DNA from 4 places in the Stenotrophomonas sp. YJH_SMC_110 genome. Region 3 is predicted to be linked to each of the others. Evidence: predicted binding sites of a transcription regulator. Region 3 holds the regulator's gene; each other region holds the start of a gene.

Region 1 (2,198 bases), on a different contig from region 3:
GCCCACGCGGGCGGCGGTATAGCCCAGCAATGCGGCCTGATAGGCCTCCATGCCGTTACGAAGGGCATCCTGCGCATCGGTCGGCAGGCCCACCAGTGCGAGATCGAACGGCAGCTTTTCTTCGCTCGCACGGTCGGCATGGGTGGAGTCGCCATCGAGCAGCAGCAGTGCCTCCTGGCGGCGCATCTTCTGCAGGGACAACGCCAACGAAGGCCGCTGCAACGCATCCACCTGCGCCTGCAGGGCGTCGGCGGCCTGCTGCAATTGCGCGGCGAGGCCGGCATCGCCACGACCCATCTCATCGACGCGTTCGAACAGGGCGGCCACACCCTGCGAGAACGCGCCGGCGGCTTCGGTCAGTGCCCGCAGCGCCTCGCGCCGGCCGGGATCCATCGGCATCGCGCGCAGCGCCTGAAGATCGGCCTGGAGCGCCTTCTGCGTCGCCAGCAGCTGCGCGCGGTCGGCATCGTCGAAACTACGTGCATACTGGGTCTGCAGACGACGCGCCTCGGCCACCCGCGTGGCCACGCTCGCGGCCAGATCGCTGCCGTGCTGGTAGCTGGCCTGGCTGCGCGCCGCCTGCGTGCTGGCATGGCCGGTCCAGGCGTAGACGGCGGCGATCGCGATCAGGCCCAGCCCACAGACCCACAGGGTCGCCTTGAGCTTGCTGGCCACACTGAGCCGATGCGGCTGCAGCCACAGCAGCAGGCCGGGGGACGCCGAGCGCAGTGCGGCAAGCCGCATGCGCAGGGACCGGAGGTGGGGGACGACGGCCGACATGACAGGCTCCAGGCGGAAGGACGCACCTGTATCGGCGGGAAATGGCGCAACTTTAGGGCGCTCCTGGTTCACTCCCACCGATTGCTGGCGGACGCGGCCTTTGTACCCGGCACAGGCGACGGGGGGATGACACCCGCGCAATGCTTGACCTCAACCCCGGTTGGGAGAGCACAGTAGATCTCCCTCCCCCGCCCGGCGCGCGCATGACGACGCTCGATGTCCCCCGCTACCTGCAACGCCTGCAGCTGGATGCACCGCCACCGCTGACGCTGGCGGGCCTGACCCTGCTGCAGCAGCGCCACAACGCACTGCTGCCGTTCGAAACCCTCAGCTGCCTGCTGCGCGATGCAGTACCGATCGACCTGGACAGCGTGCAGCGCAAGCTGCTCGACGACCGTCGTGGCGGCTACTGCTTCGAACTCAACGGCGGCCTGCTGGCACTGCTGCAGGCGCTGGGCTTCGATGCACAGCCGTTGAGCGCGCGCGTGCTGCTGGCCGCCCAGGACGGCGAACTGACCGCACGCACCCACCTGCTGCTGCGTGTGCAGGTGGACGGCGATGACTGGCTGGTGGATGCCGGTTTCGGCAGCCTGACCCCGACCGTACCGCTGCGGCTGCATGATCCGCAGCCGCAGGCCACGCCCCACGAGCGCTTCCTGTTGCAGCGCCTGCCCGGCGAGGGGGATTTCGTGCTGTCCGCCGAGTCCGGCGATGGCTGGCGGGCGATGTATCGCTTCGACCTGCACGCGCCGGCACCGATCGACAACGTCGTGGGCAACTGGTACGTGTGCACCCATCCCGATTCCAGTTTCCCCGGCCAGCTGCGCGCATCCCTGACCGGGCCGGACTGGCGACGCACCATCGGCAGTGGCAACTACACCGAGTACCGTCCCGGCCAGGCACCGGTCAAGCGTCCGCTGCGCGATGTGGGCGACGTGCGCGAGGTGTTGCAGCAGCGCTTCGGCATGCAGCTGCCGGACGACCCACGGCTGGACCCGGCGATCAACGACTGGCTGCAGCGCTCACGCTCGGCCACGGTGTAGAGCCGGGCCGATGCTCGGATGAGCGTTGGCGGCTGGGTCAACAGCAGCCGAGCATGGGCTCGGCCCTACAGAACCACGCGCGCCTGCAGCGCAATGCGATTGCCTTCGCTGTCGGCGATCTCGGCCACGCGCCAGTCACCGGCATCGGCCGGGCCGAAGCGCAGCTCGGCCCCGGCCTGCAGCGCACGCTCGAGGCTGGCATCCAGGTCATCAACCCCGATGTAGATGCGCGCACCGTGGACGGAGGGCAGATAGTCGGCCCCCCGCACCAGCGCCATGCTGGCACCGGTGGCCTCATCGGCAAACGGCAGGTAGGCCATCCTGCAGTCGTGCAGCAGGATCGGTTCGTCCACCGCCACCTGCAGCCAGTGCTGG
Region 2 (2,198 bases), on a different contig from region 3:
TGCTCGATGGCAGCCCACAGGAAGCCTCCAACCGCGCCGCCGAGCAGGCCGATCACCTGCTGTGCTTCGCCCAGCTCGAACGCGTGCTGGTACGGTTCCGGCTGCACGAACTGCAGCGCGTGGACAACGACGGCCATGTGGCCTTCCGTGCGCCGCTGCCTGACGAACTGGTGCACCTGCAGCGCCGCGAGCTGTACCGGCTGGAGACGCCAGTCACCGATTCACCGCAGCTGCTGCTGCCACCCGGCGAAGCGCGGGCCGAAGCGCTGTCGATGCGGGTGGTGGACATCAGCGGTGGCGGCCTGGCCGTGGTGGTGCCCAATGACTGCGCGGTGTTTGGTCTGCAGAGGCGCTATCCGGCGCAGCTGTCGCTGCCGGACGGCCCCGACCTGGATATCGAACTGGTGGTCTGCAACCTGCTGCCGCAGCGTCAGCCCAATGGCATCGAGGTCAAGCGCGTGGGAATGCGCTTTGAATGCCTGCCACGCGGCGCCGACAGCGCCATCCAGCGCTACATCTTCCGCATCGACCGCCAGCGCAAGGCCCGCCGCAACGGCGAGCTCTGAGGCCGTCCGACCGGTAGTGCCGGCCGCCGGCCGGCAACCCTGGAACGCGTGCCGGGGTCAGATCCCTTTTCCCTGAAAAGGGATCTGACCCCATCCACGGCACTGCCCGGCACCTAAAGTCCCCCCCGGCGGGGCCGATATCGAGCCTGACACCGGGACTTCCGGCAGAACCAGGACCCCTCGATGAACGACAAGACCAGCTCCGCCGCCAGCGCCGGTGGCGAATTCCTCAGCTTCACCCTTGGTGACGAGCACTATGGCGTGGACATCCTCAAGGTGCAGGAAATCCGCGGCTACGACGCCGTCACCCGCGTGCCGGACGCCCCGGACTACATCAAGGGCGTGATCAACCTGCGCGGCACCATCGTCCCGGTCATCGACCTGCGCCTGAAGCTGCGCCTGGACAACGCCCGCTACGATGCCTTCACCGTGATGATCGTGCTGAACGTGGAAGACCGCGTGGTCGGCATCGTCGTCGACAGCGTCTCCGACGTGATCCCGCTGTCGGCCGAGCAGATCCGCCCGACCCCGGAATTCGGCGCGGCCGTCGACACCCGTTTCATCTCCGGCATCGGTACCCACGACGATCGCATGCTGATCCTGCTGGACATCGAGACCCTGCTCGACAGCGCCGACATGGGCCAGGCCAACCTCGCCGAAGACGTCGCTGCCTGAGCAAACGGAACTGCTTCACGTTCCAGTCACAAAACCCTTCAGTTCCCTTCGGCGGTGCCGATAGGGGGACAGAAGCCGGTCGCGCAGGAGCGCGCAGGACCGGCCCGATCGTTACCATCCCCGGAGATACCCTCGATGAAGTCCCTGTTTGCGTTCGTCTCGGCCGCTGTCCTGGCCACCACCGCCGCCTCCGCTTTCGCCCAGTCGGCCGACATGATCCCGCCGGAAATGGCGCCGCGTTCGGTCGGCAAGGACGGCATGGTCTGTGGCAAGGTCGAAAAGGCCCGTTACGCGGAAGGCTCCGAAGGCCAGCCGACCTTCCTGTACATGGGCGGCGCCTTCCCGCGCCACACCTTCTCGGCGCGTATCGCCGGCGAGAACCGCGGCAAGTTCTCCTTCCCGCTGGAAACCCTGGAAGGCAAGACCGTGTGCGTGATCGGCAAGATCCAGCGCGACGCCTCGCGTGCGGAAATCGAAGTCAGCTCGCCGGCCGGGCTGAAGCTGGCCAACATCAAGTAATCCGCCGTTCGTCGGACCACGCCGGGCCTGGTCCTGGCGTGGTTTCTGCTGCAACCGGGCCCGATGCCCGGGCGCGTCTGCCTTAGGAGCTCGCAACGCCCATGCCGTGGATCAACAACCTGAAACTGATGCCGAAACTGCTGCTGACCTTCGGCGTCCTCCTGCTGGTGATGCTGCTGCAGGGCATCGTCGCCTATCGCGGCCTGCATTCGCTGAACAACGTGACCACCGAGCTGGCCGGTTCACGCATGGAGAGCATCCGCATGGCCGGCGAGATGCGCGGCATGCTGGGCGAGTACCGCAATGCCGCCTACCAGCAGCTGATCCGCGCCAGCGATGACGTCAAGTCCGATGCGCGCAAGCAGGGTGTCGACCTGCGCGCCAGCATGGACAAGTCGATCAAGGAGTATCCGAAGCTGGTCGACAACCCGCAGCAGA
Region 3 (2,198 bases):
TCCGCCAACCTGGCGGTGGCGCTGGCGGGCATGGGCAAGCGCACGCTGCTGCTGGACGCCGACCTGGGCCTGGCCAACATCGACGTGATCCTGGGCTTGAACCCCACCTTTACGCTGGCCGACCTGGTGGCCGGCCGCTGCTCGCTGGACGACGTCATCGTCGAAGGCCCGAACGGCGTGCTGGTGGTCCCGGCCGCTTCCGGCCGCCGGCACATGGCCGAGCTTGCCCCGGCCGAGCATGTCGGCCTGGTCAACGTGTTCTCCGAACTGGAACGCGAGCTGGACATCATGGTGGTCGATACCGCCGCCGGCATCACCGACGGCGTGCTGACCTTCTGCCAGGCCGCGCAGGACACCGTGGTGGTGGTCTGTGACGAACCGGCCTCGATCACCGACGCCTACGCACTGATCAAGGTGCTGTCGCGCGAGCGCGGCGTGGACCGCATCCAGGTGGTGGCCAACATGGTGCGCGACCCGAACGAGGGCCGCGTGCTGTACGAGAAGCTGACCCGCGTCTGCGAGAAGTTCCTCGCCGATGTCTCGCTGAACTACCTGGGCTGCGTGCCGCAGGATGACTGGCTGCGCCTGTCGGTGCAGCGCCAGCAGCCGGTGGTGAAGGCCTATCCGTCCAGCCCGTCGGCGCTGGCGATCACCGAGATCGCACGCCGCACCGCGCGCTGGCAGGCACCGACCGAACCGCGCGGTGGCGTCGAGTTCTTCCTCGAACGCATCCTCAAGCAGCGTGGGGTGGCCGCATGAAAGGCGCAGCCCACCAGTACAGGGAAGTCCAGCGCTCGGCGGCCAACGAGGTCATCGCCCAGCATTCGGACCTGGTGCGACGCATCGCCCACCACCTGGCCGCGCGCCTGCCGGCCAGCGTCGAAGTCGATGATCTGATCCAGGCCGGCATGATGGGCCTGATCGAAGCCTCGCGCAGCTACGACGCCGACCAGGGCGCCTCGTTCGAGACCTATGCCTCGATCCGCATCCGCGGCTCGATGATCGACGAGATCCGCCGTGGCGACTGGGTGCCGCGCTCGGTGCACCGCCGTGCACGCGACGCCGCCGCCACCATCCGCCGCCTGGAACAGAGCACGGGCCGTGCCGCCAGCGCCACCGAAGTGGCCGCCGCGATGGAGATGCCGCTGCCGGAATACCTGCGCCTGATGGAAGACGCCGCACGTGGCCAGGTGCTGAGCCTGGAGTCGCGCATCGAAGACCAGGGCGAACTGGATACCGTCGCCCAGGGCGGCCCGACTCCACAACAGGTGCTGGAGCGCGGCGAGTTCGGTCGCGAGCTGGGCAAGGCCATCGGCCACCTGCCCGAGCGCGAACAGCTGGTGCTCTCGCTGTACTACGAGCAGGAGCTGAACCTGAAGGAGATCGGCGCGGTGCTCGGCGTGAGCGAGTCGCGGGTCTGCCAGATCCATGGCCAGGCCGTGCTGCGCCTGCGCGGCCGCCTGAAGATTTTCGAGGCCGTCGACGCCGGCCTGGAAGAATGAACATCCCCGAGGCGACTGCCCCCGGCCGCCCGGAATGAACAACAAAGGAACTCTGCTTTGAACAAGAACATGCGCATCCTCATCGTCGACGACTTCTCGACCATGCGTCGAATCGTCAAGAACCTGCTGGGCGATCTGGGCTTCACCAACACCGCCGAAGCCGAGGACGGGCATGCCGCGCTGTCGCTGCTGCAGAGCCAGCCCTTCGATTTCGTCGTCACCGACTGGAACATGCCGGTGATGACCGGCATCGAACTGCTCAAGGCGATCCGTGCCGACGCCAAGCTGAAGACCCTGCCCGTGCTGATGGTCACCGCCGAAGCCAAGCGCGAGCAGATCATCGAAGCGGCCCAGAACGGCGTGAACGGCTACATCATCAAGCCGTTCACCGCGCAGACGCTGGAAGAGAAGCTGGGCAAGATCTTCGAACGCCTGGCGGCCAGCGCCTGATGGATACCACGGTCGACAAGAACGCCCTCGCCCTGCGCCTGCAGGAAGCCCTGGATGCCCTGGAGTCCGGTGACGAAGCCGCCTGGCGGCAACGCATCGACGGACTGGTCGCGCTGCGCACGCAGCCGATGATGAGTGGCCTCTCGCGGCTGGCCCGCGAGCTGGGGCAGGCCCTGGGCGAACTGCCGACCGTGCCCAGCGAGGCCGGCGAACTGGACGATGCGTGCGCACGTCTGGACCACGTGG
Region 4 (2,198 bases), on a different contig from region 3:
GGTCACCGCGCGAGATCGCCTGCAGCAGGCTCGACACCTGCACCAGGTTCTGGTCGGTGGTCTGCATCAGGCGATTGAGCCCGGCCACCATGTCGCGGAAATCGTAGGCGAAGCGATCTTCATCGCCGCGCAGGCTGAAGTCGCCCGCCGCCGCGGCCGTCGCCAGCCGGCGGATCTCGCTGTTGATCGCCGACAGGCTGGTCTTGGTCTCGTCCATTGCCTGGGTGATCGCCGCCTTCTCGCCCGGCAGCGGATCCATGTCCACCGACAGGTCGCCACGGGCGTAATGCTTCATCACTTCGATCAGCCGGCTCTGTACCTGCACGTGTGAGCCGACCAGCGCGTTGGTCTCGTGCACCATGCGCCCGTAGTCACCAGGGAAGGCACTCTCGTCCATGCGATAGCTGAGGCTGCCGGCATCGTGCTGGCGGGCCAACTCGCCCTGCGCCGCCATCACCGACTGCAACTGCGCCTGCATGCGCTGCATCGACCTGAGCAGCTGCGTGACCTCATCGTTGCCGGAGGCGTCAATGCTGTTGTCCAGCCGCCCATTGGCGATGCCGTCGGCCAGCTTCACCGCGCCTTCCAGCGGGCGGGTCAGGCTGCGGGTGATGGCCCAGGCGGCCAGCGAGCCCAGTACCAGGCTCAACACGCCGAACACGATCGACAGCGTGCCGGTCCAGGATTCAGTTGAACGGTATTCCTCGCGGCTGCGCTCGGTCAGTGTCTCCTGATGCCGCAGCAGGGTCGAGATCGCTTCGTTCCACGCGGTTGCCAGCCCCTGCTCGGCAAGCAGTTCCTTGGCCGCGCCGTCGAAATCCCCGGCCTTCATGCGCTCGTGAAGATGCCGGGTGGAGGCTTCGGTGGCCTTGCGTGCCGCGTCGATTTTCGCCACCAGGGTATCGCCGGTCGCGTCGCGCGGAATCCTGATGTACCTGGCCCAGATGCCGTCGTAGGTCTGCGACAGCTCCTGCGCCTTCTGATAATCCTTGTCGAAATCCTCGCCGCGCTTGATCACCATCAGGCGGCGGTGCATCAACACCGCGTTGTTGGTATCCAGCATGTCGTTCAACAGCCGCATCTTCACCATGTTGACGTCCACCACTTTCTCGAACTGGGCGGACTTCAGGTGATTTCCGTACAGCGCCAGGCCAACGATGGCCACGATGAACAGCAGCAGCAATCCAAACCCGGCACCCAGCCGGGATCCCACTCGGAGGTTGCGTAAGGCGAGCATCTCAATTCCCTTGATCATGGCCGTACGATCGATGGCGGCGCAGCGCGGGGAAACTTTATGGGTCGATATTATTGTATCGATCCAAATCTCTGGAACTATGTAGACAGGTGTGAAGGACACACTTAATGGAGGTGGTTATTCCTGCCGGGCATATCAATGTACGAGCACATCAATCGCAGTCATCACGCAGCGCTCGCGAGTCGTGACCGCGGAAACCGTCACTTGATGCACGGAGGGGGAGGATGAAGCCCATCGATCCCGGCACCCTTCTGTCCAGAGGAACAACGCGCTGCTTCGCGACTACCGTCAGGGCTGCAATCTGGCATCTGCCATCGCAGGGCCCCGACCCTTGAGTATTTCAACCCTGATGAAGGGGTCCAGACCCCATTACAATCGACTGCCACTGATCTCCCACTTATTGACCTTCAAGTCAATAAAACCGCAGTCATTGAGATTCTCGTCGCTCTGGAAGTAGGAGACGGGAAGGTCACCCCATGCTGCACGGACCCACGCGCTGCGCTGAGGCAATACGATCGAGGAGTGCATGGAAACTGCGTACTTTCTACTCATGCCTGTCCACGGAAATTGACTCCCAGGACGGGGCGACGGAAATTTCCTCAAGATACCGCTCAAGGTCTCTGAACGGAGAGACCCCTATAGCAGCGAAGGAGAACCACACGGCATCGCACTCGTCGCAGACAAATATCTGAACGCCGCGATCCTTTACTTGAGCTTTCAACACCTCACCCTGCTCACAACGGGGACAGATCAAACTACCCCCCACCTCACCGGAGACGCAGATACAACGTTACTGACCATCCCAGAAACAATTTTCCAGACCTTTATTGCCGATGATACAGGAGGAGAATCTATTTCCATCACCCAGCCAGTCATCACTGACAGTGGAAGTTGAACGCGCCCGAGGGGGTCCTGCTGCCGATGGCACCAATCAATGAAGAAG

The links. The regulator FliA, encoded in region 3, starts transcription of late flagellar genes. The targets are predictions, from matches to a motif close to TAAAGTTTNNCNNNCNNNGGCCGATAA.
Region 1: AC5P6H_RS02765 (methyl-accepting chemotaxis protein) is a predicted target of FliA. The motif match lies at 809-835, and genes of this name have one in related genera.
Region 2: AC5P6H_RS19235 (chemotaxis protein CheW) is a predicted target of FliA. The motif match lies at 681-707, and genes of this name have one in related genera.
Region 4: AC5P6H_RS10540 (methyl-accepting chemotaxis protein) is a predicted target of FliA. The motif match lies at 1,269-1,295, and genes of this name have one in related genera.

Annotation. Positions count from the first base shown of each region.
Region 1 is NZ_JCAFSM010000001.1:631,579-633,776, forward strand. It holds gene AC5P6H_RS02765 (methyl-accepting chemotaxis protein) at 1-780, opposite strand, end outside; gene AC5P6H_RS02770 (arylamine N-acetyltransferase family protein) at 984-1,823, shown strand; gene AC5P6H_RS02775 (VOC family protein) at 1,889-2,198, opposite strand, start outside.
Region 2 is NZ_JCAFSM010000018.1:1,084-3,281, forward strand. It holds gene AC5P6H_RS19230 (flagellar brake protein) at 1-566, shown strand, start outside; gene AC5P6H_RS19235 (chemotaxis protein CheW) at 750-1,241, shown strand; gene AC5P6H_RS19240 (hypothetical protein) at 1,377-1,760, shown strand; partial or broken gene AC5P6H_RS19245 (methyl-accepting chemotaxis protein) at 1,862-2,198, shown strand, end outside.
Region 3 is NZ_JCAFSM010000013.1:27,566-29,763, forward strand. It holds gene AC5P6H_RS18670 (MinD/ParA family ATP-binding protein) at 1-759, shown strand, start outside; gene AC5P6H_RS18675 (RNA polymerase sigma factor FliA) at 756-1,502, shown strand; gene cheY (chemotaxis response regulator CheY) at 1,560-1,952, shown strand; gene AC5P6H_RS18685 (protein phosphatase CheZ) at 1,952-2,198, shown strand, end outside.
Region 4 is NZ_JCAFSM010000004.1:311,369-313,566, forward strand. It holds gene AC5P6H_RS10540 (methyl-accepting chemotaxis protein) at 1-1,237, opposite strand, end outside.